One region of the Blautia sp. AF19-13LB genome, then DNA from elsewhere that is predicted to be linked to it. Evidence: predicted binding sites of a transcription regulator. Region 1 holds the regulator's gene; the other holds the start of a gene.
The links. Region 1 encodes HrcA, which represses chaperone genes, less so after heat shock. Its sites were predicted from a motif close to TGTTAGCACTCNNNNNNNNNGAGTGCTAACA; they were not measured.

Region 1 (15,571 bases):
CCGTTCCGCAGGAGCATTTCCATACGCCTTTTGCAGCTTCCTGCTGTGCCTTGGCTGCCGCCTGCTGCTGCATCTGCTGCTGATTCGAAGCGGACGCCGATGCAAACGAGGAACCGAAGGCATTCATGCCCATCTGAACACCCATAAAGCCGTTCATGGCTCCGTTTGGGTTGGCTGCTGCTTTCTCCATACTGCGTGCCATCGCTCCCTGTACATAGCCCTCACGGATCGATGGATCAGACATCATCGCACCTTCGTTGCGCATCTGGATCAGTTTCTGGGAAGCTTCATCGTAGGAAAGGCTTGCGATTGCCACGGACTGGATCTCCATGCCGCGCATTGCCCGCCAGCTCTCATCCATCGCATCTGCCATGTAGCGGGACAGCTCGGCGCTCTTGGATGCTGCGAACGAAATGCGGATGCCGTCGGCTGCCATCTGATTGATCGAGGACTGCAGGCCCTCTAAAAATTCGTTCATATACTGCTCGTTGATATCCTCAATCTCCACGCGGGATGCGTTTCTCGGCACAGCCTCTGCGTAGAAGCGGAGCGGATCGACGATGCGGATGGAATAGGAACCGTGTGCCCGAAGGAACAGCTCGGCATTGTAGAACTGGTCGAAATAGTTGACCGGATTTCTCGTTCCGAATTTGATTCCCTTGATTTCCTGCAGATTAATATAGAAAACTCTCTGCTCATGCGGGGTCTGGCCGCCGAATTTCAGGCGCTCAAACGTATCTTTTACTGCCGCGTCAAGCGATCCGCTGAACATCGACGGAGACGATGACTGATCTACGGTAAAGTAGCCCGGCTCTGCGGTGTAATCAATAATCTTTCCGCCGTCCACCAGCATCATGAACTGATTGTCATAGACATGGATCACAGAACCGTTTGAAATCGTCTGGCTTCCCTTTTTATTCTGGCCTTTTCTTACCAGAATTCCCTCTGTAAATACCGTATGTTCCCCCATCTCATACGGTTCCACGGTCTCCAGCCACTGATCGGCGAGACTGCCGTGTACTGCATTGACTGCTGCTCTGATAATACCCATACTTTTACCTCCTGTTTGCCTTTGGCTTCAAAACAGAAAGGAGCATTTCCGTCCTCTGTTGGTGAAAATGCTCCTTATTTTACTTGTCACTGTGCTCTGCCCACAGCCGAATTATGCTTCTTCCTCTTTCGCTCCGGTTCCGAGGGCAATCCACTTCAGATATGCGTTGATAAACAGATCAATTCCGCCGTCCATGACTGCATCGACGTTTCCGGTCTCTGCGTTGGTACGGTGGTCTTTGACCATGGTGTATGGCTGCATAACGTAAGAACGGATCTGGTTGCCCCAGCCGATCTCGGTTACTTCGCCGCGGATGTCGCTCAGCTTATCTGCCTGCTCCTGGAGTTTCAGCATATACAATTTTGCTTTCAGCATCTGCATTGCCTTGTCCTTGTTCTGGAACTGGGAACGCTCGTTCTGGCAGGTAACCACGATGCCGGTCGGCATATGCGTGATTCGAATCGCCGAAGATGTCTTGTTGATGTGCTGTCCGCCGGCACCGCTGGAACGGTACGTATCGATACGAATATCCTCATCACGAACCTCAACATCGATCTCTTTGTCGATATCCGGCATAACATCGCACGATACGAACGATGTCTGGCGTTTTCCTGCCGCGTTGAACGGAGAAATACGGACGAGACGGTGAACGCCTTTTTCGGATTTCAGATAACCGTAAGCGTTTTCGCCGTTGACCTGGAATGTCACGGACTTCACACCGGCCTCATCACCGTCCAGAAAGTCGAGTTCCTCGATCGTAAAGCCTTTGCGTTCTGCCCATCTGGTGTACATACGGTACAGCATGCCGCACCAGTCGCACGCCTCGGTTCCGCCTGCACCTGCGTTCAGTTTGATGATCGCATTGTCCTTGTCAAATTCGCCGGACAGCAGGGTTTTGATGCGGATGGCATCGAAGGATGCCTTGAACTCTTCCATCATTTCCGCGATTTCCGGAACAACGGAATCGTCATCCTCCTCCTGTCCCATCTCAATCAGAGTTTCCATATCTTCTTTGGCGGATACCAGTTTCTGATACGTATCTCTGTCCTCTTTCATGCTGCTCAGCTGTTTCATCTGCTCCTGCGCTTCTTCGGGATTGTCCCAGAAATTGGGTTCCTCCATTTTACGCTCTAATTCTTCGATCCTCTGCTCTTTGTTAGCGAGGTCAAAGTGAATCCCTCACTTCCACTAATGGTTTATCGTATGTGCCAAGTTCCATTTTGAACTGGTCTAATTCAACTACCACAAGCTTCACCTGCTTTCTGTTTTATATTTTGTATGACACGCAGCTTCTGGTAGGGAAGCTGCGTGCTTTGTCAAACGGATCGTGCTCATCCGTCTCACTGCTGTTCTGCTTTTATCAAACCGGTTTTCTTCCGCAGCACTGTTTGTACTTCTTGCCGCTTCCGCACGGGCATGGATCGTTTGGATAGATCTTACGCTCTGCGCGCTGTACCGGTTTTCTCGGGCCGGACTCGTCTTTGTTGGTTCCGGTCACTTTGGCTACCTGCTCACGTTCTACTTTCTGCTCAACACGTACATGGAACAGGAGACGGACGGTATCCTGCTGGATGGACTCGAGCATTTCGTTAAACATGTCGTAAGCTGCCATCTTGTACTCAACCTTCGGGTCTCTCTGGCCGTATGCCTGCAGGCCGATACCCTCGCGGAGCTGATCCATATCATCGATATGATCCATCCACTTCTGGTCGATAACCTTCAGAAGAACGACACGCTCAAGCTCACGAATCTGCTCCTCCTCCGGGAATTCTGCTTCTTTCTCCTCGTAGAGTTTAACAGCTTCCTCTTTTAACTGCTGTTTCAGCTCGTTTTTGGAAATCTTCTCTACGCGCTCTTTTGTCACTGCCTTCACCGGCATGATGGAGAGCAACATCTCATTTAACTCGGTCAGATCCCACTCGGACTGCTCGGTGTTCTCGCCGATGCAGAGATCCACAGTATTGTCGATGGTGTCGGCAATCATCTTGAAGATGGTGTCTCTCATGCTCTCGCCGTCCAGAACGCGGCGTCTCTCTTTGTAGATGATCTCACGCTGCTCGTTGTTGACCTGGTCATAGTCGAGCAGGTTTTTACGGATTCCGTAGTTGTTGCCCTCGATCTTCTTCTGCGCTTTTTCGATGGCGGAAGAAAGCATCTTGTGCTCGATCTGCTCATTTTCCGGTACGCCGAGGGATTTGAAAATGCCCATCAGTTTTTCGGAACCGAAGAGTCTCATCAGATCGTCTTCCAGGGAAATGTAGAAACGGGACTCACCCGGGTCTCCCTGACGGCCGGAACGACCGCGGAGCTGATTGTCGATACGGCGGGACTCATGACGCTCGGTGCCGATGATCTTTAAGCCGCCGGCAGCTTTTGCCACATCATCCAGCTTGATATCGGTACCACGGCCGGCCATGTTGGTCGCGATGGTAACGGCTCCTGCCTCACCGGCATGGGCTACGATTTCTGCCTCGAGCTCATGGAACTTCGCATTTAAGACCTGATGCGGAATTCCCTCGCGGCGCAGCATTTTGCTGATCAGCTCGGAAGTCTCGATGGTGATGGTACCAACCAGAACCGGCTGGTTCACGGCATGTGCCTCTTTGACTTCCTCTACGACTGCGTGGAATTTCTCTTTTTTCGTCATGTATACGGCATCGTCCATATCCACACGGATGACCGGGCGGTTGGTCGGGATCTCGATAACGTCCATGCCGTAGATGTCACGGAACTCCTGCTCCTCGGTGAGGGCAGTACCGGTCATGCCGGCTTTTTTCTCGTATTTGTTAAAGAAGTTCTGGAACGTGATGGTTGCCAGAGTCTTGCTCTCTCTTCTTACTTTTACGTGCTCTTTTGCCTCGATTGCCTGATGCAGACCATCGGAATAACGGCGGCCCGGCATGATACGGCCGGTGAACTCATCGACGATCAGAACCTCGTCGTCTTTGACTACATAGTCCTTGTCGCGGTGCATCAGATAATTGGCACGCAGCGCCAGGATCACGTTGTGCTGGATCTCCAGGTTCTCCGGATCGGAGAGGTTCTCAATATGGAAGAAGTTCTCGACTTTCTTCACACCGTCATCGGTCAGGGTAACGAATTTGTCCTTCTCGTTGACGATGAAGTCTCCGGTCTCCTCGATCTCCTCGCCCATGATCGCGGTCATCTTGGTCATCTCGCCGCTTGCCTCGCCGCGCTGCATCTGGTGTGCCAGAATATCTGCGGTCTCGTACAGCTTGGTGGATTTGCTGCTCTGTCCTGAAATAATCAGAGGTGTTCTTGCCTCGTCGATCAGGACGGAGTCGACCTCGTCGATGATACAGTAAGCAAGCTCTCTCTGTACGAGCTGCTCTTTGTAGATCACCATGTTGTCACGCAGGTAATCGAAACCAAGTTCGTTGTTGGTGATGTAGGTGATGTCGCATGCATACTGCTGGCGGCGCTCATCGTTCTTCATATCGTTCAGAACGACACCGACGGTCAAACCGAGGAATCTGTGGACTTTGCCCATCCACTCAGCATCTCGGTTTGCCAGGTAATCGTTGACGGTAACGATGTGGACACCGCGTCCGGTCAGTGCATTCAGGTAAGCCGGAAGGGTGGAAACGAGGGTTTTTCCTTCACCGGTTTTCATCTCGGCGATACGGCCCTGATGAAGGATAATACCACCGATCAGCTGTACGCGGTGGTGCTCCATACCGAGGGAACGTTTTGCTGCCTCGCGGACGGTTGCGAATGCTTCCGGGAGAATGGAATCCAGGGATTCGCCTCCGTTGTAGCGGTCTTTATATTCCTTTGTCTTGGCACGCAGCTCTTCATCGGTCAGCGCCTGCATGGTCGGGCGGAGAGCTTCGATTTTGTCTACGATTGGATAGATTCGTTTCAACTCGCGCTCACTGTGCGTACCAAAAAGTTTTTCTGTGAATTTCATAGAATGTTTGCTCCTGCTTTCTCTATTAATTGCCATATTAACATATGGTACTATTCTACCACTTCTGGCACAAGATAACAATGAATTTTTCGTAAACATTTGGTGCCGTTCCCCGGTTTTCCGCTGTTTTTACGGCTTTTCCCGGACTTTCCGGCCCTTTCCGCGAAAAAGTCACCCTGTTTCACAGCTTTTCTAAACTGGAAACAGGGTGACTGTTCATTCTTTATTTACTTTTCAGCACTCCGGCTCGATCAGACCGTAGGTGTTGTTCTTTCTCTTGTAAACGACGTTTACTTCGTCGGTCTCTGCATTGCGGAATACGAAGAAGGTGTGTCCAAGAAGTTCCATCTGTACGCAGGCATCTTCCGGATACATTGGTTTCATGCCGAATTTTTTCGTACGGATGATCTGGATGTCTTCGTCCTCCAGATAGTCATGCTCCAGATATTCTTTCTGGAAGTTTCCTGCTTCCTGCTGTTTGTCGGCAATTTTGTTTTTGTATTTGCGAAGCTGGCGTTCGATGACTTCCTCTACCAGATCGATGGATACGTACATATCGTTGCTTACCTGCTCGGAACGGATGATATTTCCTTTTACCGGAATGGTAACCTCAATTTTCTGTCTTTCTTTCTCTACACTTAAGGTTACAATGACATTTGTGTCAGGCGTAAAATATTTCTCCAGTTTGCCAAGTTTTTCATTGACCGCGGCTTTTAATCCCTCTGTCACGTCAATATTTTTTCCGCTGATGGTAATTTTCATTATGCCCAACCCCTTTGCTCTCAAATTTTACAGGTTTTTCACTTCCCCTGTAAGTATCTCTAATTATAGCAATAGTTGTCTTTATTTGCAATAGTATTTAGAAAATTCATGAATATTTTAGAGTTTTTTCTGTTACAGTTCACTTGCATCTTATTTTTGACAGATTTCATGCTCGCATGAAATCTGTCGAGAATAAGATACAAAGGGAGCGCCTGGTTATGAGCAAAAAGGAGCTGCGCAGCAGCGGAGAGCGCTGAAAGCGCGGTTTTGCGAATGGCGCGGGTGAACGTCCGTTTCCGCTTACCGGCGGCATACTGCCAGCACGTCTTCAAACTTCATTTTGCCGCCGAACAGATCCAGTGCGCTGCCAATTGTCACATCGACGTGGTTGTTTCCCAGTTTTTTGAGCAGCTCCAGGTCTTCAAAACTTCCCACGCCGCCGGCGTACGTCACCGGAAAATCTTTCATCTTCGCAAGCAGTTCCACCAGCTCCGTCTCAATGCCGGAAGCCTTTCCCTCGACATCCACGGCATGGATCAGGAACTCATCACAGTATTCTGACAGGTGATGCAGCAGTTCCTCTGTCACTTCTTCGTCCGTGAACTTCTGCCAGCGGTCCGTCACGATATAGTATTTTCCGTCCCGCTTCCGGCAGCTTAAATCCAGTGTCAGCCGCTGCTTTCCTACCGTCGTCACCAGCTTGTCCAGATTTTCATAGAACACATGGCCGTCGCGGAACACATACGAAGTCACAATCACATGGCTTGCCCCCGCTGTCAGAAACTCGCACGCATTCTCCGCATCAATGCCGCCTCCCACCTGCAGGCCGCCCGGGTACGTCGAGAGTGCCAGCAATGCCTGGCGCTTCGTCTCCTCGTAAAACTCGGTACCTTTCTTGTTCAGCAGAATCACATGGCCGCCCGTAATGCCCTGCTCTTCGTACAGCTGCGCATAGTACGACGCATCCTGCTCCGAGACAAAATTCTCGCTCGCCTGATTTCCCTGATCTTTCAGCGATCCCCCGACAATCTGTTTTACTTTTCCGTTATGAATATCAATACATGGTCGAAATCTCATTTTCCCCGTTTCCTTTCTTTTCTCTCCCCTTAAGTTTTCCACATTATATCAAAATCCGACCATTCTGTGTATAAATTCACCAAATTTTCATGGTTCTTTCATAGAAAAGAAAGAAGAACCTGCTTTTTCCACAGATTCTTCTTTCTTTTCCGGCTTGCCGCCGTTCTTTATTTATCGATGTCCTCAAAGGCCTCTTTCACTTTATCCATAAAGCCTTTTTTCTTCTTCGGCTGCTCTGCAGTTTCGCCGTTGGCTGCTTTTTCTTCTGCTGCCGGGCGGTTTCCGCAGGCTTCGTCGAAGGCGCGGAGGGCTTCTTTTGCTTTCTCATTCAGTTTCGTCGGAGTCTGGACTACGAGTGTTACGTAGTGATCACCGCGCACATTGCTGTTGCGAAGGGACGGAACACCTTTTCCCTTCAGACGGATCTTCGTATCGGTCTGGGTTCCCGGTTTTACAGTGTAGAGAACGTCTCCGTCAACGGTGCTGATCTTCACATCGCCGCCGAGTGCTGCCTGGGCAAACGTAATCGGTGCAGTGGAGAAAATGTTCATATCCTGTCTCTGGAAGATCGGATGACGGGTTACCTGAACCTCGACAATCAGATCTCCTCTCGGTCCGCCGTTTACACCCGGCTCACCTTTTTCACGGATCCGGATGCTCTGTCCATCGTCGATTCCGGCCGGAATGTTGACCTGAATGCGTTTTCTGCTGGATGTATAGCCCGTGCCGTGGCATGCGGTACATTTATCGCGAATGATCTTTCCGGTTCCGTTACAATCCGGACACGTTGTCACGTTTCTCACAGAGCCGAACATGGTCTGCTGTGTGTACGTAATCTGACCGGTTCCGTTACATTTGGAGCATGTCTCTGGTGAAGTTCCTGGTTTTGCGCCGGTTCCGTGGCACGTTGTACAGGTATCCTTCAGGTTGATCTCGAGCTCTTTCTGGCATCCGAAAACAGCTTCCTCAAACGTAATGTGGACAACAGCGCGGAGGTTTGCTCCCTTCATCGGTCCATTGTTTGCTCTTCTTCTGCTTCCGCCGCCACCAAACAGGTCGCCGAAAATATCGCCGAAGATATCACCCATATCTCCGCCGCCAAAGTCGAAGCCGCCGAATCCGCCGGCTCCTGCGCCGCCACCGCCGTTTTCAAATGCAGCGTGGCCAAACTGATCGTACTGACGCCGTTTGTCCGGATCACTCAGCACGCCATAGGCTTCTGTCGCCTCTTTAAATTTTGCCTCGGCCTCTTTGTCGCCCGGGTTCATATCCGGATGGTATTTCTTGGCCAGTTTACGGTATGCTTTTTTTAATGTTGCATCGTCCGCTCCGCGGTCTACGCCGAGGACCTCGTAATAATCTCTTTTTTCTGCCATTTATGTTCACCTTTTCATTTCTGTTCCACAAATTTCATCTTTGCAGAAATGTTTTTCCGCACGCTCCAGTATAGCACTTTTCCGAAAGCAATACCAGCATAAATACAGGGGGCGGAATGTATTTTCCGTCCCCTGCAAACATTCGCCTCACAGGGCTTTTTGCGTTTATTTACTTATTGTTTCAACTCACAGTCGGTATTTTCACGGAGTGTGACATGCTGAAAATTAAACCTCTTTGTAGTCAGCGTCTACGACATCGTCGTCATGGCCGCCTGCTGCTCCTGCATTTCCCATATCCGGGCCTGCACCAGCTGTTCCGGCACCAGCGCCTGCTGCGCCGCCCTGCTGCTCATACAGCTTTGCGAACAGTTTCTGAGCGCTTGTCATCAGTTTTTCCTGAGCTGCTTTCAGGTCAGCTACCTGTGCATCTGTCATCTCTTCCGGATTGCATTTTGCAATGAGGTCTTTCAGTGCGTTCAGGTCAGCTTCTACTGCTGTCTTATCGTTTGCATCCAGCTTGTCGCCGACTTCCTCGATTGCTTTCTCGGTCTGGAATACCATAGAGTCTGCATCGTTTCTTGCGTCGATTGCTTCTTTGCGTTTCTTATCCTGAGCTTCGAACTCAGCAGCTTCTTTGACTGCTTTGTCGATCTCGCTGTCGGACATATTAGAGCCTGCGGTGATGGTGATGTGCTGCTCTTTTCCTGTTCCCAGGTCTTTTGCAGATACATTTACGATACCGTTGGCATCGATATCAAAGGTAACCTCGATCTGCGGAACGCCTCTTCTTGCTGGCGGAATTCCATCCAGACGGAACTGGCCGAGGGATTTGTTGTCTTTCGCGAACTGACGCTCACCCTGTACTACGTTGATATCTACTGCTGTCTGGTTATCAGCTGCGGTGGAGAAGATCTGGCTTTTCTTGGTCGGGATTGTGGTGTTACGCTCGATCAGACGAGTTGCAATACCTCCCATCGTCTCGATGGACAGAGACAGCGGAGTTACATCCAGAAGAAGGATGTCGCCTGCGCCGGCATCTCCTGCAAGTTTACCGCCCTGTACGGAAGCACCAAGTGCTACGCACTCATCCGGGTTCAGGCTCTTGCTCGGCTCGTGTCCGGTCAGCTGTCTTACTTTATCCTGTACAGCCGGGATACGGGTAGATCCGCCTACCAGAAGGACTTTGGAAAGCTCGGATGCCTGAAGGCCTGCATCAGAAAGTGCTCTCTGTACCGGCTCTGCGGTTTTCTCTACCAGGTCGTGGGTCAGCTCATCGAATTTAGCCTTTGTCAGGTTCATATCGAGATGTTTCGGGCCATCTGCGGTTGCAGTGATGAACGGCAGGTTGATGTTGGTTGTAGTTGCGCTGGAAAGCTCTTTCTTTGCTTTCTCTGCTGCTTCTCTGATTCTCTGCAGAGCCATTTTATCATTGGAAAGATCTACGCCTTCCTGTTTCTTGAACTCAGCAAGGATATAATCTGTTACTTTCTGGTCGAAGTCATCGCCGCCAAGACGGTTGTTTCCTGCTGTGGAAAGAACTTCGATAACACCGTCACCGATTTCGATGATGGAAACATCGAAGGTACCGCCTCCAAGGTCGTATACCATGATCTTCTGCTCTTTCTCGTTATCCAGTCCGTATGCCAGAGCTGCTGCGGTAGGCTCGTTGATGATACGTTTTACATCAAGACCTGCGATTTTACCGGCATCTTTGGTTGCCTGACGCTGTGCGTCATTAAAGTAAGCCGGAACTGTGATAACTGCTTCTGTTACTTTCTCACCAAGGTAGTTCTCTGCATCACCTTTCAGTTTCTGAAGGATCATAGCGGAGATCTCCTGCGGAGAGTATTTCTTTCCTTCGATGTCTACTTTATAATCAGTACCCATCTCACGTTTGATGGAACGGATGGTTCTGTCTGCGTTTGTTACAGCCTGACGTTTTGCCGGCTCGCCGACCAGACGGTCACCTGTTTTTGTGAATGCTACGATAGATGGAGTTGTTCTTTCACCCTCTGCGTTTGCGATAACGGTTGGTTTTCCACCTTCCATAACGGCTACACAGCTGTTTGTTGTTCCTAAGTCAATACCAATAATTTTGCCCATTGTTGTTTCCTCCTCAATGAATTATGCTAAAAAATGGTTTAATTTCTATTTATTTATCTTCAAGGCTTAGTTAGCCACCTTGACCATACTGTGACGGACTACGGAACCTTTGTACATGTAGCCCTTCAGGAACTCTTCTACGACGATGTTCTCGCCGGCTTCCTCATCCTCCACATGCATCACTGCGTTGTGCAGGTTCGGATCGAATTCCTTTCCAACGGCCTCGATCACGGTTACACCGAGTTCATCGAGTGCTGTGGTAAACTGTTTGTATACTTTATTCATGCCGTCTGCGAACGGATCTTCCTCCGGGTTTTCCACCGTTGCAAGTCCGCGCTCGAAGCTGTCAACAACCGGAAGAATCTTCTCGATGATGTCTTTTGCTCCAATGGCATACATATTTGTTTTTTCTTTTTCGGTGCGTTTGCGGAAGTTATCGAACTCTGCCATCTGACGGGTCAGGCGGTCAGTCAGCTCTTCGATTTTCTCATCTTTTTTATCTTTTTTCTTTTTGAAGAACTTTCGTTCTTTGCCATCCTCAGCAGTTTCTTCTGCAGCTTCCGCTTCTTTTGCCTCTGCTGCTTTCTTTGCTTCTTCCTGCTCCGCAGCCGGTTCGGTTTCCGGCAGATCGGTCTCTGCTCCGGTTTCTTTTTCCATCTCGCGTGTAGGTTCTTCCATGGTTTCCTCTTTCTTTCTATTTTCTTCGCTCACTGATCATTCCACCTTTCTACTCACCTGTGTCCGGCTTTTTGAAGACGGCGTCCAGTTGAACTTTTAATGTTTTCAGGTTATCTACCACATTTTCGTAATCCATCCGCTTTGGTCCCACGATACCGATTGTTCCGCGCATACCGTTTCCCATATCGTATGTGGTGGTGACCACGCTGCAGTCCCGTAAGGGTTCCATCGAAGATTCATTTCCGATGTATACCTGAATACCGGTATTTTCCTCTCCGTCCTGCTCCTCGGCAGCTCCTTTGATCATATCGACCAGTTTCTGCCGTTCCTCGAATGTGGAGATCAGCTGGCTGGCTTTGCTGCTGTCGGAAAGCTCAGGGTACTTGAAAATGTTGGTTGCGCCGCTGGTGTACACCGGCACATCTTCTTCGCTGACTGCGATGGCTTCCGCTACGGTATCGACCACTTTGCTGATGATGCCGGAGTGGATGCCTGCCTGCTCTTTCATCTTCTTGATCATGCCAAGATTGATTTCTTCAATGGTCAGGCCATTGAGTTGTGTGTTCAGAAGCAGGTTCAGCTTTAATATCTGTTCATCGTTGATGGTCTCGTCGAGGTCGATCATCTGGTTTTTCACCAGGTTGCCTTCTACGACGATGACGGCCAGGAGCTGCTCTTCATTGACTTTTGAGAGCTGGATGAATTTCACTTTATTTCTGTGATATTCCGGTCCTGTAATCAACGTTGCATAGTTGGTAGATGAAGCGAGGACTTTGACAACCTGCTGCAGAACTTTTTCCATTCGGTCTGTTTTTTCAATGACCATGTTTTTGATGTCTGCAACTTCCTGTTCTTTTTCCCGCATCAGCTCATCTACATAGAGGCGGTAGCCTTTATCGGAAGGAATGCGTCCTGCGGAAGTGTGGGGCTGTAAGATGTAACCCATCTCTTCCAGATCGGACATTTCATTCCGGATTGTGGCGGAGCTTAAATTCAAATCCGTGTATTTGGAAATCGTTCTTGAGCCGACCGGCTCGCCCGTTTCCAGATACGTCTGGATGATCGCTTTTAATATTTTTCTTTTTCTTTCATCCAATTCTGTATCCACTAAGATAAGCTCCTTCCTGTTGTATAGTCCTGTTAGCACTCGTTTTAGTGGAGTGCTAACATCTATGCTCTTAAGATAGCACTCTGCCTTTTGTTTGTCAACACCTTTTCCCGGTTTTTCTATGAAGAAATTGTGAAAAAAGTATAAACCGTTTTCTTTCTGAAAAGGAATCTGACTTTTCTTTTTTATTGCATTCTACTGTTTCAAAGGCGCTATAGCCGTATGGTAGGATTCTGCCATTTTGATACGACCATTTAGTAGCATTTTTTTCAGAGGTGATGAATCATGAAATATCAGAGACTGGAGGATCTGCGCACGGACCACGATCTGACGATCCGCCAGGTTGCCGACTATCTCGGCTGCAACCGCGATGTGTATACCCGATATGAAAAAGGCGTCCGGCAGCTGCCGATCTCCATTGCCATCCGTCTGGCGGAGCTGTATCAGGTCAGTCTGGATTATCTGGTCGGCATCAGCGATGAGAAGCGGCCGTATGGATCCTGACTTTCCGGTGTCTCCGCCGCAGCAAAAGCAGGAGGACAGTTTTTCTTTTCCCTGTCCTCCCTGTTTTGCTTTTTCGTTTACAGATTCTGCAGATATTCCATCATCCGCGTTTCGCTGAGTTTCCATCCGTCCGGCTCCCCGCAGAGATACAGCGTAAAATGCCCGCACGGGACTCCGTTTTCCAGGTGGATGCCGGTATACAGTTCTACAATGAGGAGTTCTTCTGCTTTTTCTTCATATATATTAGTGATCTGATAGATGCGCTCTCCCTTTTCGTCCACCGGCCATTCTTTCTTCAGCACATCCCTCAGACGGCTCTCCTGCCCCTGCGCTTCGCATTCTTCCTCCCGGCTGATCATTTTTTCAAACGCTTCCGGCGTCTCCATCCGTTCCACTATATTCTGGACAAAATCTTCTATTTCTATTCTTTCTGCTTTTCCCATTCGTTCCCCCATTTCTGCCGTACATATTTTTCTGTTTTCTGCACAGGCTGTCTTCACCCGCCGTTTCTCTCTCCCGCCCCATTCTCCAATTTGCGACCATATGATCTGATTTAACTTTGTCCATCCAACCGTTTGGTAGTATGGGTTTGAATCTGAAAGGATGGTACAACGTATGAAATACCAGAGAATTGAAGATATGCGGATCGATCAGGATCTCACCATCAAAGAGATTTCTGCCCTGCTCGAATGCAACCGCGACGTCTATTCCCGCTACGAAAAAGGAATCCGCGACATCCCGATCGACTATGTGATCCGGCTTGCACGGTTCTATGACTGCTCGGTCGACTATCTGCTGAGTGTCTCCAGTAAAAAGAGAAAATTCGGCGATTAATTTTTTTATTGTTGTCTTTTTTATTTTTGTGTTTTTCGTTTTGATACGACCGTTTGGTCGTATTTTATATTATAATGGTATTCTTATTTTGCGTCAATTCTGAACAAGAAGGAATCAAAATCGGACGCAAAAAAGCGTGCCGGAAAGTTTTCTGTCGCTTTTCCGGCACGCTTTTTTTCATGCTCTTTTCTTCTTTTTTATTCTTCCATGTCATCCAGGCTCTTCTTCAGTGTGATCATTTTGTCACGCAGCTCGGCGGCCATTTCGAAGTTGAGTTCGGCGGCAGCGGCTTTCATCTGTTTCTGTACCTGGCCGATCAGTTTTTCCAGTTCTTCGCGGCTCATGGACTCCGGGTCTTTTTCCATCTTTTCTTCTGTCTTTGCCACTTCTTTCGAAATGCTGATGAGATCGCGGACGGCTTTTTTGATGGTGGTCGGAGTGATGCCGTGTTCTTTGTTGTAGGCTTCCTGCAGGGCACGGCGGCGCTTCGTCTCGTCGATCGCGAGTCGCATGGAATCGGTCATCACATCGGCGTACATGATAACATGGCCCTCGCTGTTTCGCGCGGCACGGCCGATGGTCTGGATCAGGGAGGTTTCGGAACGCAGGAAACCTTCTTTATCGGCATCCAGGATCGCCACGAGTGTAATTTCCGGGATGTCGAGACCCTCACGCAGAAGGTTGATGCCGACGAGCACATCGAAGACATCGAGACGCATATCACGGATGATCTCGGTCCGTTCCAGGGTGTCGATATCGGAGTGCAGGTAGCGCACGCGGATGCCGGCCTCTTTCATATAGTCGGTCAGATCCTCTGCCATACGCTTCGTCAGCGTCGTCACGAGAACTTTGTTGTGTTTTTCAGTTTCTTTCTTTACTTCCGAAATCAGATCGTCGATCTGTCCCTCCACCGGGCGCACCTCGACATCCGGGTCGAGAAGGCCGGTCGGGCGGATGATCTGTTCGGCGCGCAGCAGCTCGTGGTCTGCCTCGTAGTCGCCCGGCGTGGCAGATACGAAGAGGATCTGATCGATCCGGTCCTCGAACTCGCCGAAGTTCAACGGGCGGTTGTCTTTTGCGGACGGCAGACGGAATCCATAGTCCACCAGCGTCGATTTCCGCGACTGGTCGCCGGCATACATGCTGCGGATCTGCGGAACAGTCTTATGCGACTCATCCACGATGATGAGGAAATCATCTCCGAAATAGTCCATCAGTGTGTAGGGCGGCTCGCCTGGCTTTAATCCGGAGAGGTAACGCGAATAGTTTTCGATGCCGGAACAGATGCCGGTTTCTTTGAGCATCTCAATATCGAAATTGGTCCGCTCCTCGATGCGCTGGGCCTCGATCAGTTTTCCCTCGTGCTTGAAGAACTTCACCTGCTCTTCCATATCCTTTTCAATCTCGCCTGTTGCTTTCAGGATCGTGTCCATCGGCACAACGTAGTGGGAGGCCGGAAAGATTGCGATATGGTTCAGTTCACATAAGATTTCACCCGTCAGCGTATCGATCTGCACCAGACGGTCAATCTCATCCCCGAAGAACTCGACGCGCACCGCCTTGTCCGTCTCTTCCGCCGGAAAAATCTCCAATACATCACCGCGCACGCGGAACGTACCGCGGTGGAAATCCATATCATTCCGGTCATACTGAATATCAATCAACTGCCGGATCACATCGTCCCGGTCCTTTTCCATTCCCGGGCGGAGCGAAATAATCATCTCCATGTAGTCCTTCGGGCTTCCGATTCCATAGATACACGAAACACTGGAAACCACAATGACATCGTTCCGCTCACTCAGTGCAGAAGTCGCGGAAAGCCGCAGCTTATCAATCTCATCGTTCCGCGCAGAGTCCTTCGCAATATACGTATCCGAAGACGGCACGTAAGCCTCCGGCTGGTAGTAGTCGTAGTAGGAGACAAAGTATTCGACGCTGTTTTCCGGGAAATATTCTTTGAATTCTCCGTAAAGCTGCGCCGCCAACGTCTTATTGTGCGCAATAATCAAAGTCGGCTTGTTCAACTGCTGGATCACATTCGCCATCGTAAAAGTCTTGCCAGAGCCCGTAACCCCTAGTAAAGTCTGGCATTGGTTGCCTTCCCGGAACCCTTTGACAAGGGTTTCGATTGCCTGCGGCTGGTCTCC
Region 2 (15,571 bases), on a different contig from region 1:
AAAAATCCTTCGGGATCCTGTTTCCATTCTTTGGATACCCCATACATCTGTACACCAAAATACATATTGGTTTCCTCCTTCTCCAGATCCGCTGTTTCCCCATTTTCAGCGGATTTTCTTTTCCTCCATTTTACCACATTTCTTCTATTATAGATATGATTTTTCCTGTCAGTTATAAGAAACACGCTTTGCGTAAAAAAGGCGCCCCGTATGTGTTTTTTCCACATACGGAACGCCTTTTTCCGCCATTTTTTTCAGGGCCTGGTTATTCTTATACAAACTGGTTCGTTTTCTCATCGTACTCATAGTCGATGAGCGCCAGTTTTTCCCGCAGATCGGATTCCTCTGTCTGCATGGCCGCGCAGAATTCTGCGAGCGACGGGTAAAAATCTCTTAATTGCGTATTGACATAGCTCAGCAGCATTACGGGATCTTTCGGCATCATTCGTCTACTACCTCCACACCTGGTTTGATCATTGCTTTCAGGCCGCCGTTTTCCACATCCAGAAGGATCGTATCGCCCTCGCTGACCTGACCGCCAAGGATCAGTTTTGCGGTGCTGGTTTCTACCTCTTTCTGTACGAAACGTTTCAATGGACGGGCGCCGTAAACAGGGTCGTAGCCGCCCTCGATGACAAACTGTTTTGCAGCCGGGCTCAGTTCGACGGTAAGCTCCTGGTCTGCCAGACGTTTGTTCAGTCCTTTCAGCAACAGATCTACGATATGACCAATGTTGTCTTTTGTCAATGGTTTGAACATAATTGTTTCATCCAGACGGTTCAGGAACTCCGGACGGAAGTGTGCACGCAGATCCTGCATGACCAGGTTTCTCGCCTCTTCGGAGATGCTGCCGTCGTCCTGAATGCCGTCCAGCAGATACTGGGATCCGATATTGGAGGTCATGATCAGGATCGTATTTTTAAAGTCTACGGTACGGCCCTGGGAGTCGGTGATACGGCCGTCATCGAGTACCTGCAGCAGAACGTTGAAGACGTCCGGATGCGCTTTCTCGATCTCATCGAACAGAACAACAGAATATGGTTTTCTGCGCACTGCCTCGGTCAGCTGGCCGCCCTCCTCGTAGCCTACATATCCCGGAGGCGCTCCGATCAGACGGGAGACGGAGTATTTCTCCATGTATTCACTCATATCGATTCGAACCATGTTGTTCTCATCATCAAACAGCTTTTCTGCCAACGTTTTCGCAAGCTCTGTTTTACCGACACCGGTAGGTCCAAGGAACAGGAACGAACCGATCGGTTTTGTCGGATCCTTGATTCCGGCTTTGGAACGGATGATTGCATCCGAAACCTTGGTGACTGCCTCATTCTGGCCGATAACTCTCGTGTGAAGTTCATCTTCCAGGCCGAGGATCTTAGTTCTCTCTCCTTCGGTCAGTTTTGCAACCGGGATTCCGGTCCAGCGGGAGACAATTCTGGCAATCTCTTCATCCGTTACACTCTCGTGTACCAGGGAGAGATCTTCATTTTTAACTTTTTTCTCTTCTGCTTCCAGCATCTGCTGTAATTTCGGGAGTTCACCGTACTGCAGTTCAGCGGCGCGGTTCAGATCGTAATCATTCTTTGCTTTCTGGATCTGGCGGTTCATGTCCTCGATCTGCTCACGCAGTTTGGACAGTTTCTCAACGGAACTCTTTTCATTTTCCCACTGTGCCTTTGCAGAATTGAAGGTATCCTTTAACTCAGCCAGCTCTTTCTGCAGTGTTTCCAAACGCTCGCGGCTCAGATTGTCGGTCTCTTTTTTCAGTGCAGCTTCCTCGATCTGCATCTGCAGAATCTTACGGCGCTGCTCATCCAGCTCGGCCGGCATGGAATCCAGTTCTGTCTTGATCAGAGCGCATGCCTCGTCGACCAGGTCGATTGCTTTATCTGGCAGGAAACGGTCGCTGATGTAACGGTTCGAAAGGGTTGCGGCTGCAACGAGGGCACCGTCGGTGATTTTTACGCCGTGGTAAACTTCGTAGCGCTCTTTTAAGCCACGCAGGATGGAAATCGTATCCTCTACGGTCGGCTCATCAACCTGAACCGGCTGGAAACGGCGCTCCAGGGCGGCATCTTTTTCGATGTACTGGCGGTACTCATCCAGCGTTGTGGCACCGATGCAGTGCAGTTCGCCTCGTGCCAGCATAGGTTTCAGCATGTTTCCGGCATCCATCGCGCCGTCGGTCTTTCCGGCGCCGACGATCAGGTGCAGCTCATCGATGAACAGAATGATTTTTCCGTCGCTCTTTCTGACTTCCTCCAGAACGGCTTTCAGACGCTCCTCGAATTCGCCGCGGTATTTTGCACCGGCTACCAAGGCTCCCATATCGAGGGAGAAAATGGTTTTATCTTTCAGGCTCTCCGGTACATCGCCGTTGGCGATTCGCTGGGCCAGGCCTTCTACGACTGCGGTTTTACCAACACCAGGCTCACCGATCAGAACCGGATTGTTTTTTGTCTTACGGGACAGGATACGGACAACGTTCCGAATTTCGGTATCACGGCCGATAACCGGGTCCATTTTCTGGTTTCTGGCTTTTTCTACGATATCCTGGCCATATTTTTCCAGGGTGTCGTATGTCGCCTCCGGGTTGTCGGTGGTAACTCTCTGGTTTCCGCGCACGGTGCTTAATGCCTGCAGGAAACGTTCTCTTGTGATGCCGTACTCCTGAAACAGTTTTTTCATGGACGGGCTTGGGTTTTTCAGCATTGCCAGGAAGAGGTGTTCTACGGAAACATACTCGTCTCCCATGGCTTTCGCCTCATCCTCAGCATTTACCAGTGCTTTATTCAGATACTGACCGATATACGGCTGACCGCCGGATACTTTGACGCGGTCGTTCAGTGCCGTCTCGACACGGTTCAGAAAATGTTCTTTGTTGATTTCCATCTTTTCGATCATTTTCAGAATCAGGCTGTCGTCCTGATGCAGGAGATTATACAACAGATGCTCCTGCTCTATTTCCTGGTTGCCGAAATCGTATGCGGTCTTTTCCAGGTCCTGTACAGCCTGCAGCGATTTTTGTGTGAATTTACTGATATTCATAATCGGCTTCCTCCTTATCTATTTGGGTGCTAACATTCGCTCCGAACAAAAAGAGCGTTGATGTGAATTTTCTTTTCTTTCTTTGTTCTAGTCGTACTATAACACTAGTTATTAGCACTGTCAATAGGTGAGTGCTAATTTTTTTTATTTTTCCCGACGCTCCTTTTCTCCCTCCCCCCCCTAAAAGATTTTTATTCATCGCCGTACACAGCAATAAAATGAATCAGTGCCTCTGTTTCGGAACTGGCATACTTTTTGGCAGATGCTTCCAGCGGCTGTGATTGATATGCTTCAAACGAATCGCCCTCGTCGCGTCCAGATATGTAGCGATTATCATTTAGTTTCCACTTCCTCATTTCTTCAAAATAAGCAGTATTCGCCATTTCCGAATTCCAGTCCATTCGCTCCAGCAGATAATACTCCATTCCATGATAACATTCTTCGCAAATTCCCGTAAAAAATTCTTCTGCTGTCTGAGATGTTAAATGCTCTGGAGCATACCATATTTCGTTCTCTTCATTATTATATAATGCAACGCAATTCGATGATCCTGTCTCTTTCACATACAGCGGAATTTCGGGAATTCCAAGTCGTTCTGTTTCAAGCCGTACCATCTTCTGCGCTGCAATTGTTCTTTCTTCCAGTGTTTTTTGCCTCCATTCGCTCTCCTTTAAGCTCAGCAGAAATTCTTTATTTTCCTGAAAAATGTTCTCCTGATTCTGGACGAGATTATAGTCCTTTTTTCGTTCGTAAAGTTCTGCCACTCCGGACGGAGACTCAAGCTTCCAATATATCATCATACAAGTCGGTACCATACTCACGCATACTGAAACAAACAGAAATGCGTTTAAGTCACTTCTTTTTAATCTCCAGAATTTTTTCGGAGAATATTTTCGTTTTTTTCTATGTAAATCTCTTAAAACCGTAACAAGAAATATCCCATCCAGCACTGCAAGAAACAACACAATTTTCAGTGAATATTGGGCAAATAAAAACAGCATCAGTATGCTCGGCGGAAATGTATAGAATAAAACTTCATTTGCAGTTCCATCTGCGCAGTAGCTTCGAATGGGTGAGGCCAGCCACAAAATCAGGCACAGCGCATAGGCAAAAAGCATTGTCCCCGACGAAATATGGACGGAACATTCTGTAATATATACCTCAACCTGTTTCACATACATCACATACAAGATACAGATCGGATATAAAATCGAGCTTTTGCTCAACCAGTATGCCGCTGATTTTCTTTCCCGTCTTCTTTTCTGTTCCTCCATATCAGATCCCCCTGATTTTTCTTTTGTTTTATTTGAAATACTTGTATGTTTATTTTAGCGTAATTTTTCGTTTTTGCCTATCCTTCGTTTTTCAGTTGAATCTTTCTGTAAAAACCAAAATTGCGAAACCCTGTTTTGGCAGGACTCCGCAATCTCTTTTTCCTATTTACTTTATGATACATGACGGGCAGCATATTTCATTTTCTGGTTTCCGGCGCATTTCTTAAAATACTGCCGGATCGCATCTTCGTTCATATCGTTTCCGATAAACACAGCCTGGCCGGCGTTTTTCTGTTCTGTGCCGGTGATGCTGTAGCGGTGATCGGCGACATCAAATTGGAGAAACTGGTCTCCGGCTGCGAACTGTCCTTTTGCACGGATGATATTTCCAAACGCTCCGCGAATGATCTGTTCCAGAAAACACCACAGGGTTTCCGGTGCCTCCATTCGGATATTTTCGAAGGAGAAGGTCTCCGGCATCTTTTCGCCGCTCTGCGTATCCTGTACTTCTTTCTCATATCGGCCGCCCAGCAGCAGGCTCTGGTAATCTTCCCGTGTCATCGTGGATGCATAATCCGTGATGATTTTTGCCTGCGGGTTAATTTCCTGCAGAAATTTCTGGATGCGCTGTTTTTCTTCCGCCTGGCATGCTTCTGTTTTGGAAACAATGATCGTATCCGCGCTTCGGATCTGATCCTGATACAGCTCGGGATATTCCGCCATATAGCGGCGGTAACTGTAAACATCCACAATAGTGACCGGCGAGAGAAGCTGAATTCTCTCGTACTCGATCTGACGCAGATTTTCTATAATCCGGGCGAGACTTCCGACGCCTGTCGGTTCTACGATCAGGTATTCCGGGTCTACCACATTGGCAATGGTCAGCACGGATGCTGCAAAATCCTTTTTCCCGATGCAGCAGATGCACTGCTCTGTCATTTCCCATACATTTTTCTGCGTTCCTTGCCGGTTCTGGCCAAGACGTGCGCCGTCGATTCCTGCGGCTCCATATTCATTTTCCAGTATGGCAAACCGCTGATCGACGTTCCTGGCCAGCCGTTTGATAAATGTTGTTTTTCCCGCGCCCAAAAAGCCGGATACGATCAATATTTTCATACGTTTCCTTTTTCAGTCAAATTTTCAAATCATCAGTCAGCCAATTTAACGACTGGTTTGATTAAATCCTTCGGTTTATCTCTCATGAGGAACAGTGCTTCTTCCAGATGATCCCATCCATCAAACACATGTGTGGACAGCGGGCTGACATCCAGCTTGCCTGCCGAAACAAGAGCTCCCAGTTTTTCCATGCGGAGTCTTCCGCCAGGCATCAGGCCTCCGTTAATCTGTTTGTGACCCATTCCAACGCCCCACTCTACACGCGGAATATCAATGTTGTCACCGGATCCAAGATAGTTTACATTTCCGATCTTTCCGCCCGGTTTCAGGCATTTTACTGCTTCTGCAAAGGTTTCTACACCACCGCCGGCGATGACTACTTTATCAACACCTTTTCCATCTGTCATATCAAGTACCTGCTGGAAAATCGGTCCGTTCTTGTAGCTGACAAAATCCGTTGCGCCGTATTTTTTTGCCGCTTCTACGCAGACCGGTCTCGTTCCGACAGCAATGATTCTCGATGCGCCGCGCATATTCGTTCCGGCTACCGACATCAGACCAACTGGTCCGATTCCGATGACAAGAACTGTATCACCAAACTGTACATCGGCAAGCTCTACGCCGTGGAATCCGGTCGGCACCATATCGGAAAGCATGCACGCGTCGACAACATTGATGTTTTTCGGAAGCAGCGCAAGGTTTCCATCGGCATCATTTACATGAAAGAATTCAGAAAAGACACCATCTTTGAAGTTGGAGAATTTCCAGCCTGCCAGCATTCCGCCGGAGTGCATGGAATAACCAGCCTGTGCTTCCAGAGAATTCCAGTCCGGAGTGATGGCCGGCACAAGAACCCGGTCTCCCGGTTTGAAATCTTTTACGAGCTCTCCGACTTCCACAACCTCTGCACAGCACTCATGGCCCAGAATCATGTTATGACGGTCACCGATGGCCCCTTCCCATAAAGTGTGGACATCTGATGTGCAGATGGCAACTGCCAGTGGACGGCAAATGGCATCCATCGGCCCGCATTTCGGGCGTTCTTTCTCGATCCATCCGGATTCACCGATTTTCAGCATTGCATAACCTTTCATATCTTTTGCTCTCCTTTCAGATTGTTAATGATTTATCGATTCCTATGATTCGAATATATCACTAATAGGTTACTAATTCAACAGAAAAGTCACGGAATATCGTAGAATATTCCGTGACTTTTTTATAGCTTTTGCACAATAGATTACTTATAGATACTTTTTATCAAATTCTGTACCGACCGCATTCCCATACCGAAACGGCTACAGCCGGCTTTCTGCATTTCCTGTATAGTTTCCAGACTGCGGATTCCACCGGCGGCCTTGATCTGAATGCGACCGGCGGCTTCACGGCTCATGATTCGAACCTGCTCCACGGTGGAAGGACAGCCGGGATACCATCCGGTGCTCGTCTTTACATAATCCGCACGGCCTTCCACACACAGATCCACTGCCTGGCAGATTTCCTGCTCCGTCAGCTGCGGTGCCTCGATGATCACCTTAAAAATCGCCGAAGGCACCTGCTCCCGGATGGCCAGAAGTTCTTCTTTTACATAAGAAAATTCGTGGCTTCTGAATGCCGTAAGATTCATCACCATGTCGATTTCCCGGCAGCCAGCCTCCCACAGTTCTTTTGCCTGCCGCTTCTTCTGTCCGGTCGTATCTCCGCCGCCCGGAAAGCTTACCACGCCTCCCGCATGGATTTCTCTGGTGTCCTGCAGCCGTTCTGCCACATGGGCGCTGAACGCCGGCAAGGTAAACACAGCAGCCAGACGATATTTCTTTGCCAGCTCCACCATCGCATCAATTTCATCCATTGTATGAAATGCCTGTACACAGCTGATATCAATCTGCCGCATCAGTTTCTTCTGTTCTTCTGTCTCATCGCTCATTTACTCCGTCCTTTTCCCGAAATCTCCACCTCGTACTTGCTTCCGATGATCCGCACGTGGTCAATGCTCACCGGCCGGTTCTGCCAGTAGGTGACTCTGTGCACCACAAGAAGCGCATCCTTCGGCTCCGTTTTCAGAACCTGGGCTTCCATAAAGGTCGCGGATTTCGCTGAAATTCTGTCTCGTGTCTCATCAATCTGCAAGCCGAATTTCTCCTCCAGAAACTGATACAGCGCTACAAACTGATTCTCATACGCCTCGATGCCAGGGACTTTCGCATATTCGATATAATTTTCCATCAGCGTAACAGGCTCTTCATCCGCAAGCTGCAGCCGCTGAATCCTCGCCACGCTGGTTCCCTCCGGAATTTCCAGTTCATCGGCGAGCTGTTTGTCCGCCGAAATGATGTCGATCATCATATCTGACGTCGTTACCCGATATCCTTTTTTCATCAGGGATTCCGTGACCGATGTGACCTTGTTATAATTCTGAATTGCCTTATGATTCAGCACCCTCGTTCCAGAACCCTGGCGAACCTCAACCAGTCCCTCCTGCACCAGCATCTTTACTGCATTCCGTACCGTAGTACGGCTGACCTGATAGATTTTCTCCAGTTCACACTCCTTCGGCAGAAATCCCCCGACAGGATATGTTCCCTTATTGATCTCGTTTTTCAGTCTGCTGTAAACCTTCACATAAGCCGGTGCATTTTTCATCTTCTTCCCCTCCCGTGAAATATCAATATCCGCTTTTTGATCCTTTTTGCAGTATACCATATTTTGACGGCACAATCGAGTCCCAAAGAAGAGTTCCTGTTTTCTGCTTTGTCACCGACACATACTCTGCCAGACGCACAGAAAAAAGGCAGACGCATGTCATTTCTTTATGACTCACATCTGCTCTGCATGAATCTTCTTTTTTCTGCTGTCTGCGAAATACTTCCATTCTCCAGAAGCAAATCTCTCTTTCTGCGGTGTAAATTTTTGTTACAAATTTTTTATTGTTCTTTTCTATTTTTTCGTATCAAACCGCATCACCGCCATGTGCACCACGTACGGCACCAAGATGACCGGGATTGCCAGGTATGCCAGGATGCTGTACACCTTCTGGATCAGCGTCAGCAGACCAAACTGTGCGATAAGGAAGTCCGCGATGCAGCAGACAAGCGCGGCAAGGATCTGGGTGCGGCTGATTTTGCCTGCGGTTTCTGTTCTGCTGCTTCGTTCAGCGAGACCGGCGTGGATTCGTTTGACCATGGCGGCAACCATGTTGACGGCTGTGGATACGGCACCGAGGATGATCAGTACGGAAATCAGCGGTGTCATGAATTTACTGCCGACGCCCTGCTGAACCATAAATAATGTCGGGACGCTCTGCTGGATCATTTCCGGGTTCTGGTATACGGTCATGATTCCGAGGACGACCATGATCATCAGAAGGGCATTTAATACGGCACCGACTGCCATGCTCTTTCCGGCATCCTGCGGTTTTTCGAAGGATTTGGCATGCTGGACGAAGACTGCGACATTGGCAAGCTGGAAGGTTCCGTAGAGGAATGCGGCGTACAGGGCTTTGCCGAATGGGAGGTCTGCGGTTTTCATGGCGTTTACAGTATCGCCGATCTTTCCGGCTCCGGCGATGATGTTCGGGACGTAGACGATCAGCAGACCGGCGATAATGCAGATGGACAGCACTGACGCTACTTTCCGCACCAGATCCGTTCCGAATACCGAAACGACGAAAATAATTTTCCAGTTTCATAACGATTCTCCCTTCTTCCTAACAAGCAAAAGGGCATACTGACCTTCTGTTGGTCAATACGCCCTTGTATCTCCGATGTGCTTTAGTATATCACAGTTTTAACGCGAATGCACTCAATTTTAAGCAAAACGCAAAAGATCCCGGGATTTTTCTCTCCCGGGATCTGAAAATTCTTACTATGTAATTCTTTTTTAAACCACACGTCTTACCGCAAGAATCGTGGTATACGCTGCGTTGCTGCTGATCTTGATACCGTCGCGCTCATTGCTTGCGTGTACGATTGCACCGCCGCCGATGTAGATGGCTACGTGGCCGCTGTAGCAGATAATATCGCCCGGCTGAGCCTCTGCATAAGATACACCGCGTCCTACACCACGCAGTGCACTGGAGGAATGCGGAAGGTCGTATCCGAAGTGTGCGTAAACGCTCATGATAAAACCAGAGCAGTCAGCTCCGTTGGTAAGGCTTGTGCCGCCCCATACGTATGGATTTCCAATAAACTGTGTTGCATAGGATACGATGGCACTTCCGGTTGCGCTTCCGGTGCTGCTGGAGCTGCTGGAATCATCCGAGCTGCTGGTATCGCTGGACGAAGAATCATCGTAAGAGCTTCCTCCGTTAGACGGTGTTGTTGTCGTGGTGGAGCTTCCTGTGCTGGACGGTGTGTTGTCTGCCGTTGTTGTATTATTTGCAGCACTGCTTGCGGCTGCTTCTGCTGCTGCCTGTCTTGCTGCTTCTGCCTGGCGGGCTGCCTCGGCTGCTTCTGCTGCCTGACGGGCCTCTTCGGCTTTTCTTGCTGCCTCTTCGGCTGCAATCTCCTCCTGGATCTGCTGGATCTTTGCGTTCTGCTCTGCCAGTACTGCGTTGTACTGTGCAGCCATGTCGTTCAGGTCTGCGATCTGGTTTTCGTAGTCATCGGAAACGGCTTTTTTCTGCTCAAGCATTGCCTCAAGGGACTGCTGCTGTGCTTCCTGCTCTGCCTCACTGGCTTCGAGATCTGCTTTTTCATCTGCAAGCTGATTGCTGTAGTCTGTTACCTGCTGTACAAGATCCATGTACTCCTGCAGGCACTCTCTGTCGTATTTGTATAACTTCTGGGTGTACTCAGCCTGGTTGAGAATGCTGCTTAAATCTTTTCCCTCCAGAAGAAGTGCTGCCCAGCCGTTGTCTCCGCCGCTCTCATAGAGGAACTGGATTCGTTTTTTCATCAGCTCGTACTGCTCGTCCTCTTCAGCCTGGGACTGTGCCAGTTTTTCCTGTGTTGTTTCAATTTCTGTCTGTTTCTCTGCAATTTCATTTTTCAGATTTTCCACGGATGCCATGGTTACAACAAGCTGTGCGTCCAGGTCATCAATCTCGCCGGTAATCTGATTCTTTTTGGTTTCCAGATCGTCGATTTCTGCTTTTGCGTTGTCAAGCTGTGCGCTGGTCTCTGCCTGTGCTGCCTGCTGCTGCTGTAACTGCTCCTGTTTCGAGGCGCTTACTGTCATTACCTGAGCTGCACTTACGATCACTGCTAAACTTAAGGCAAGAAATTTTTTTCTCATTCTTTCACTCCCAAATTGATTCGTTGTATGTAGGTTTCTTTGTTTCAGGTTTCCCTGTTTCTTAGAAATTCAATTATTCTGTAACAATTTTGAAATATTTTTCCCAATTCTTTTACATAATATCACAATTCACAAATGGATGCAAGGAAAAATATCCCGACTTTTTGTAAACAATTCGTGAACAGTAACGATACATGTTATTTTACCTTCTGTACACTCACACAACTCAATTTGTATTGATCCGGCGAGGAAAGCGCATCGCCGTCAGGGATTGAAAAGTCCTCTGCGGAGAATTTCGCACAGAGTGCCCGGTACTGATCCTCTGTAAAGTACGGCACCGCATCCTGATTCCATTCCAGACTGATTTCCTGATCGGCCACGCCGCGCGTTACAATTTTCCCGCCTTCAAAATCCTTTTGTTTCATTTCTTTTAACGCATTGTAAACTGCAGTTCCATAATCCAGACGTACTTTCAACACGGCATTGGCGTACTCCTCCACGCCGCCGTTTGCGATCAGTGCTCCGCCTGCCGCAGATGCTGCTGCGCCAAGTACATTCTGATACGATGCACCGTCCGAGAAGAGAATCTGTCCGCCCTCACCATACCAGCTTTTGATTTTTTCCAAATACGACGGTGATACGCTGCTGCTTTTCCGATACGTATAATCCAGCGTGATGCTGTTTTCTCCAAGTCCCAGATCCGCAGCGGCCGCCTCTGCACCGAGTGCATAACCTGTCCCGTACTTTGTTCCGTTCTCTTCGTTTTTCTGTCCGATATAGCCCAGGTGCGTGTAGCCGGCCTGTACTGCCGCATATCCTGCCAGGTAGCCGGCCTCTGATACATCAATTTCCAGGCTTTCTGTATTTCCGCGGAGACGGCTGCGGCCGCTCTCACTGACCGGTTCTGCCTCCAGCAGCAGAAAACGGACATCCTTCCAGTCGCGCTGTGCATCGTAAACGGCGCGGCTCATGCTCGTTCCGGCACAGACGATAACGGATGCTCCCTTCTGCGCCGCCTCTTTGATGGTGTTTTCATAGTCCTCTGTTGTCCGTCCTGCCGGAACACTTGCTTCATATTTCAGACCGCTCTCGTCTCCATACTGCGCAAGACCGTTCCATGCTGACTGATACACGGCATCGGAAGCTACCTCACTGCCGTCGGTTACCAGCACCAGATCCACTGGTTCCGCCTTTTCTTTTCCGCAGCCGCCCAGCAGCAGCAACGACACTACGCCAAGACAGAGCGCCCATTTCCAGCTCTTTCGCATGTTTACTCCCCTTGTATTTTTATTTTCCAGATTTTTTCTTTTGTATTTCTGATCTGCGTCTTTCACGCACCTTCTAGTATAGACAATTCCAGCGCAAAAAGAAAGAGAGAATACACGAACTACAAAGTTTTTTTGTATTCTCTCTTATTTTTTATAGAAGATATTTTACTGGAACAGATCGTTCAGGATTTCTGCCGGTTTCTTCCTGCGGTAGCCTTCACTGTCACTTAAGATACTGCTGCTCCAGGTGAAATGATTCACACCGGTCAGATAGGACCGGTCAAGAACTTTTACACCATACCGCTCATACGCAACCGGATAATACATTTTCATGTATTCATTTGCCAGCTCAATAGCTTCACTGTTAATGCTTCCTGTTGAAGAAACGGTTCCGCCAAGCTGAATATACGGCGGTGTCGCATGAATGACAACCACGCTGCCGTCCGAGCACTGGCCAATGACAATCCAGACATGACCGCTCTTGCTGACCACATCACCCGGCGTAAATTTCTGGGACGTATCGCCTGTCACGCAGGTTCCCCAGCCTTTTCTTGCAAAGTAGGCCGGCATTCCAGTGGAGGTTGTCGTTGCATACTCTTTCGTCACCTGATGTGCGGTCCATCCGACATAGCCGGAACAGTCAAGACCTTTTCCGTACTCATACAGATGATCGGAATAGTTGTAGGTGGAATTCTGTGTATTGAAGAATTGTTTCCACTGCGCATTGACGCCGTAACTCTCTGCCTCTGCGTCTGTGTGGCCGCCTCCCCAGATATACAGGGTGTTTCCAAGCGGAAGCAGTGCATTTTTCAGAAAGTTCCGTACGGTGCGGACACCGATCTGCGCGGACGGTTCAAATCCGTCCGGACTCTGTACCAGCTTGCCGTCCTCATCGAACACATACGTTTTTCCGTCGATCACCTGTTTTCCGGTTATCATGCCGCCCCAGTTTCGGAAATAGTATGTATTTCCGCCAATCGACTGCCAGCCGATTGCCATTTTCGAGTCAGATCCAAGGTAATAGAGGTTATTATCATAGGTAATAAACGCATTCTTGTACATGCCGCCCCAGCTTCTCGGATAATAATAGTTATAATCCCAGTATACCCAGCCGCTTGTCGCCATAACGCCGTTTTTGTCTACATAATAATAGTTTCCGTCGTACTGAAACAGCTCGTCATCTCTTCTGGTTCCATTGGCGTTGATCCAGTAATGCGTTCCGTCCAGAAGCAGCCAGCCCGTATGGCTTGTGCCGTCCTCATCGAAATAATACGTTTTTCCGCCGTTCTGCACCCAGCCGGTGGCAAATGTTCCATCTGAATTGGCATAGTATGTTTTACCGCCGATGGTAAATGTCTGATCATGGTACAGACCGCCCCAGCTCTGGAATGCGTATTTTGTTCCGCCGATGGTATGAATTCCGGTGTACATGCCGCCCCAGCTTCGGAAATAGTAGCGGTTTTTGTCGTAGGTGATCCATTCAGACGATGCCATCGTACCGTCTTCTTTCATCCAGTACCAGTTGTTGTCATATTTCACCCAGCCGGTCTGAAGCGACGTATCCTTGTTGATCCAGTAATACGTTCCGTTGGTCAGATACCAGCCCTCTTTTGTAATCTGCTCGCCGTCTTCCAGAAAATAGTATTTCTTTCCATTGATATCGCAGACACCTGTATAGAAGGTTCCGTCATCCTTTGCCCAGTATTTCTTTCCCTGCCAGGTAAAAGATTCGTTATGGTAAACGCCGCCCCAGCTGTGGAAATAATATCTTGTTCCGTCAACCTCTTTCATTCCGGTGTACATCACACCGTCACCGTCGAAATAGTATCGGTTGTTGTCATACGTGATCCATTCAGATGCAGCACGTGTGCCGTCCGCTTTCAGCCAGTACCATTTGCCTTCCAGCTTCAGCCAGCCGGTCTGAACAGAACCATCCTGATTGATCCAGTAAGTCTGATCTCCCAGCTGAACCCAGCCGGTCTGGCTGGCATGATAGATCGATCCGTCATTCTGCGCTATGTAGGTTTTTCCTTTTACGGTAAAGAAGGTGTTTCGATATACACCACCCCAGCTCCGGAAATAATACTCGTTTCCTCCGATGCTCTGGAAACCGTTTTTATAAATGCCGCCCCAGCTCTGGAAGTAATACAGATTGTTGTTGATTTCTTTCCAGCCGGATGCCATCATGACACCATTATCATCAAACCAGTACCAGTTATCATCGTACAGCAGCCAGCCGGTCTGCAGGACGCCGTCTTCTCTTACCCAATAATATGATGTGCCTTTTTTCAGCCAGCCTTTTTGTGTGATCTGCGCTCCCGTAGTATCATCAAATGCGCAGAGATCACCATGTCCATTCATTGTTCTGACTATTCCACGGGCAACGATACCATTTTCCTGTACATAATACATTTTTCCGCTGATGCTGAGATACACATTTCTCTGAATGCCGCCCCAGCTCTGGAAATAATAAAGGTTTCCATCTACTTCCTGAAAACCATTTTTATAGATTGCTCCGTCTCCCTTGGCATAATAAAAATTATTATCGTATGTGAACCAGCTGTTTTCTGCCATGCGGCCGTTCCGGTCCGGATCCAGCCAGTACCAGTTTCCATTCCGGTAAAGCCATCCTGTTTTCAGCTGTCCGTTCTCATAAAAATACCAGCCGCTGTCGCCTGCCTTAACCCAGCCATTCTGACTGGCCCGCACAGCAGCACCGCTGTCCTGTGAAGCCTGTGTCTGCGTTTCACTCTGTATCCCGCTCTGCTGATCCTCTGTCTCCACAGACTGGTCCATCACCGTGCTGCTCCCCACAGCACTCGCGGAAACAGTCGTCGGATGTACGCTGAGCATCAGCACCATAAAAAGTGTACCGCCCAGAAGACTTCTCAATTTTTTCTTCGATGTCATTGGCAAGTAACTCCCTTACTATATTATATCTGCTTTTCTCTCCATGTTATCATTAGAAATTATATTATCTTTTGTAATATTTTGCAATAAAAACGTAAAAAAAGAGACATTCACGAAGGAATGTCTCTTTTTTTCTGTGTTTTATTTCACGCTTTATTCTGTCTTTTCAAGACAATATCCTGTGTTATTAGAACAATCCTGTAATCTTTCCAGTAGCGTCTACATCGATACGCTCTGCTGCCGGAACTTTCGGCAGACCTGGCATGGTCATGATGTCACCGGTCAGGGCTACGATGAAGCCTGCACCAGCGGAGATTTTCAGGTTACGTACGGTAACTTCGAATCCGGTCGGTGCGCCGAGTTTGGTCTGATCATCGGTCAGGCTGTACTGGGTTTTTGCCATACAGATCGGGCAGTTGCCAAATCCGAGAGCCTCTAACTGTTTTGCCTGTTTCTGTGCATTTGCGGTCAGAACCACTCTGCTTCCGCCGTAGATCTTCTGAACGATGGCGTTCAGTTTCTCTTCGATGGAGCCTTCCAGATCGTATGCATAGGTGAAATCGTTCGGCTGCTCGCAGAGACGGACAACTTCTTCTGCCAGGGCTACGCCGCCCTCGCCGCCTTTTGCCCATACCTCGGACAGAACAACGTTAACACCGAGCTCTTTGCATTTCTCCTCAACCAGCTTCAGCTCTGCTTCGGTATCGGTCGGGAATGCATTGA

Region 2: clpB (ATP-dependent chaperone ClpB) is a predicted target of HrcA. The motif match lies at 3,158-3,188, and genes of this name have one in related genera.

The regions. Positions count from the first base shown of each region.
Region 1 covers NZ_QUGO01000002.1:271,926-287,496, forward strand. The annotation lists gene DWX32_RS03535 (SPFH domain-containing protein) at 1-1,051, opposite strand, end outside; one part of gene prfB (peptide chain release factor 2) at 1,163-2,218, opposite strand; one part of gene prfB (peptide chain release factor 2) at 2,220-2,270, opposite strand; gene secA (preprotein translocase subunit SecA) at 2,412-4,982, opposite strand; gene hpf (ribosome hibernation-promoting factor, HPF/YfiA family) at 5,217-5,744, opposite strand; gene hisA (phosphoribosylformimino-5-aminoimidazole carboxamide ribotide isomerase) at 6,045-6,821, opposite strand; gene dnaJ (molecular chaperone DnaJ) at 6,989-8,197, opposite strand; gene dnaK (molecular chaperone DnaK) at 8,423-10,300, opposite strand; gene grpE (nucleotide exchange factor GrpE) at 10,367-10,978, opposite strand; gene hrcA (heat-inducible transcriptional repressor HrcA) at 11,028-12,086, opposite strand; gene DWX32_RS03580 (helix-turn-helix domain-containing protein) at 12,372-12,590, shown strand; gene DWX32_RS03585 (hypothetical protein) at 12,668-13,033, opposite strand; gene DWX32_RS03590 (helix-turn-helix domain-containing protein) at 13,206-13,424, shown strand; gene uvrB (excinuclease ABC subunit UvrB) at 13,622-15,571, opposite strand, start outside.
Region 2 covers NZ_QUGO01000016.1:4,422-19,992, forward strand. The annotation lists gene DWX32_RS14850 (TIM barrel protein) at 1-65, opposite strand, end outside; gene DWX32_RS14855 (DUF4250 domain-containing protein) at 272-445, opposite strand; gene clpB (ATP-dependent chaperone ClpB) at 442-3,048, opposite strand; gene DWX32_RS14870 (hypothetical protein) at 3,240-4,322, opposite strand; gene DWX32_RS14875 (CobW family GTP-binding protein) at 4,494-5,438, opposite strand; gene DWX32_RS14880 (NAD(P)-dependent alcohol dehydrogenase) at 5,471-6,532, opposite strand; gene deoC (deoxyribose-phosphate aldolase) at 6,676-7,362, opposite strand; gene DWX32_RS14890 (GntR family transcriptional regulator) at 7,359-8,078, opposite strand; gene DWX32_RS14900 (hypothetical protein) at 8,373-9,074, opposite strand; gene DWX32_RS14905 (C40 family peptidase) at 9,315-10,670, opposite strand; gene DWX32_RS14910 (BMP family ABC transporter substrate-binding protein) at 10,868-11,938, opposite strand; gene DWX32_RS14915 (hypothetical protein) at 12,104-14,848, opposite strand; gene DWX32_RS14920 (formate--tetrahydrofolate ligase) at 15,036-15,571, opposite strand, start outside.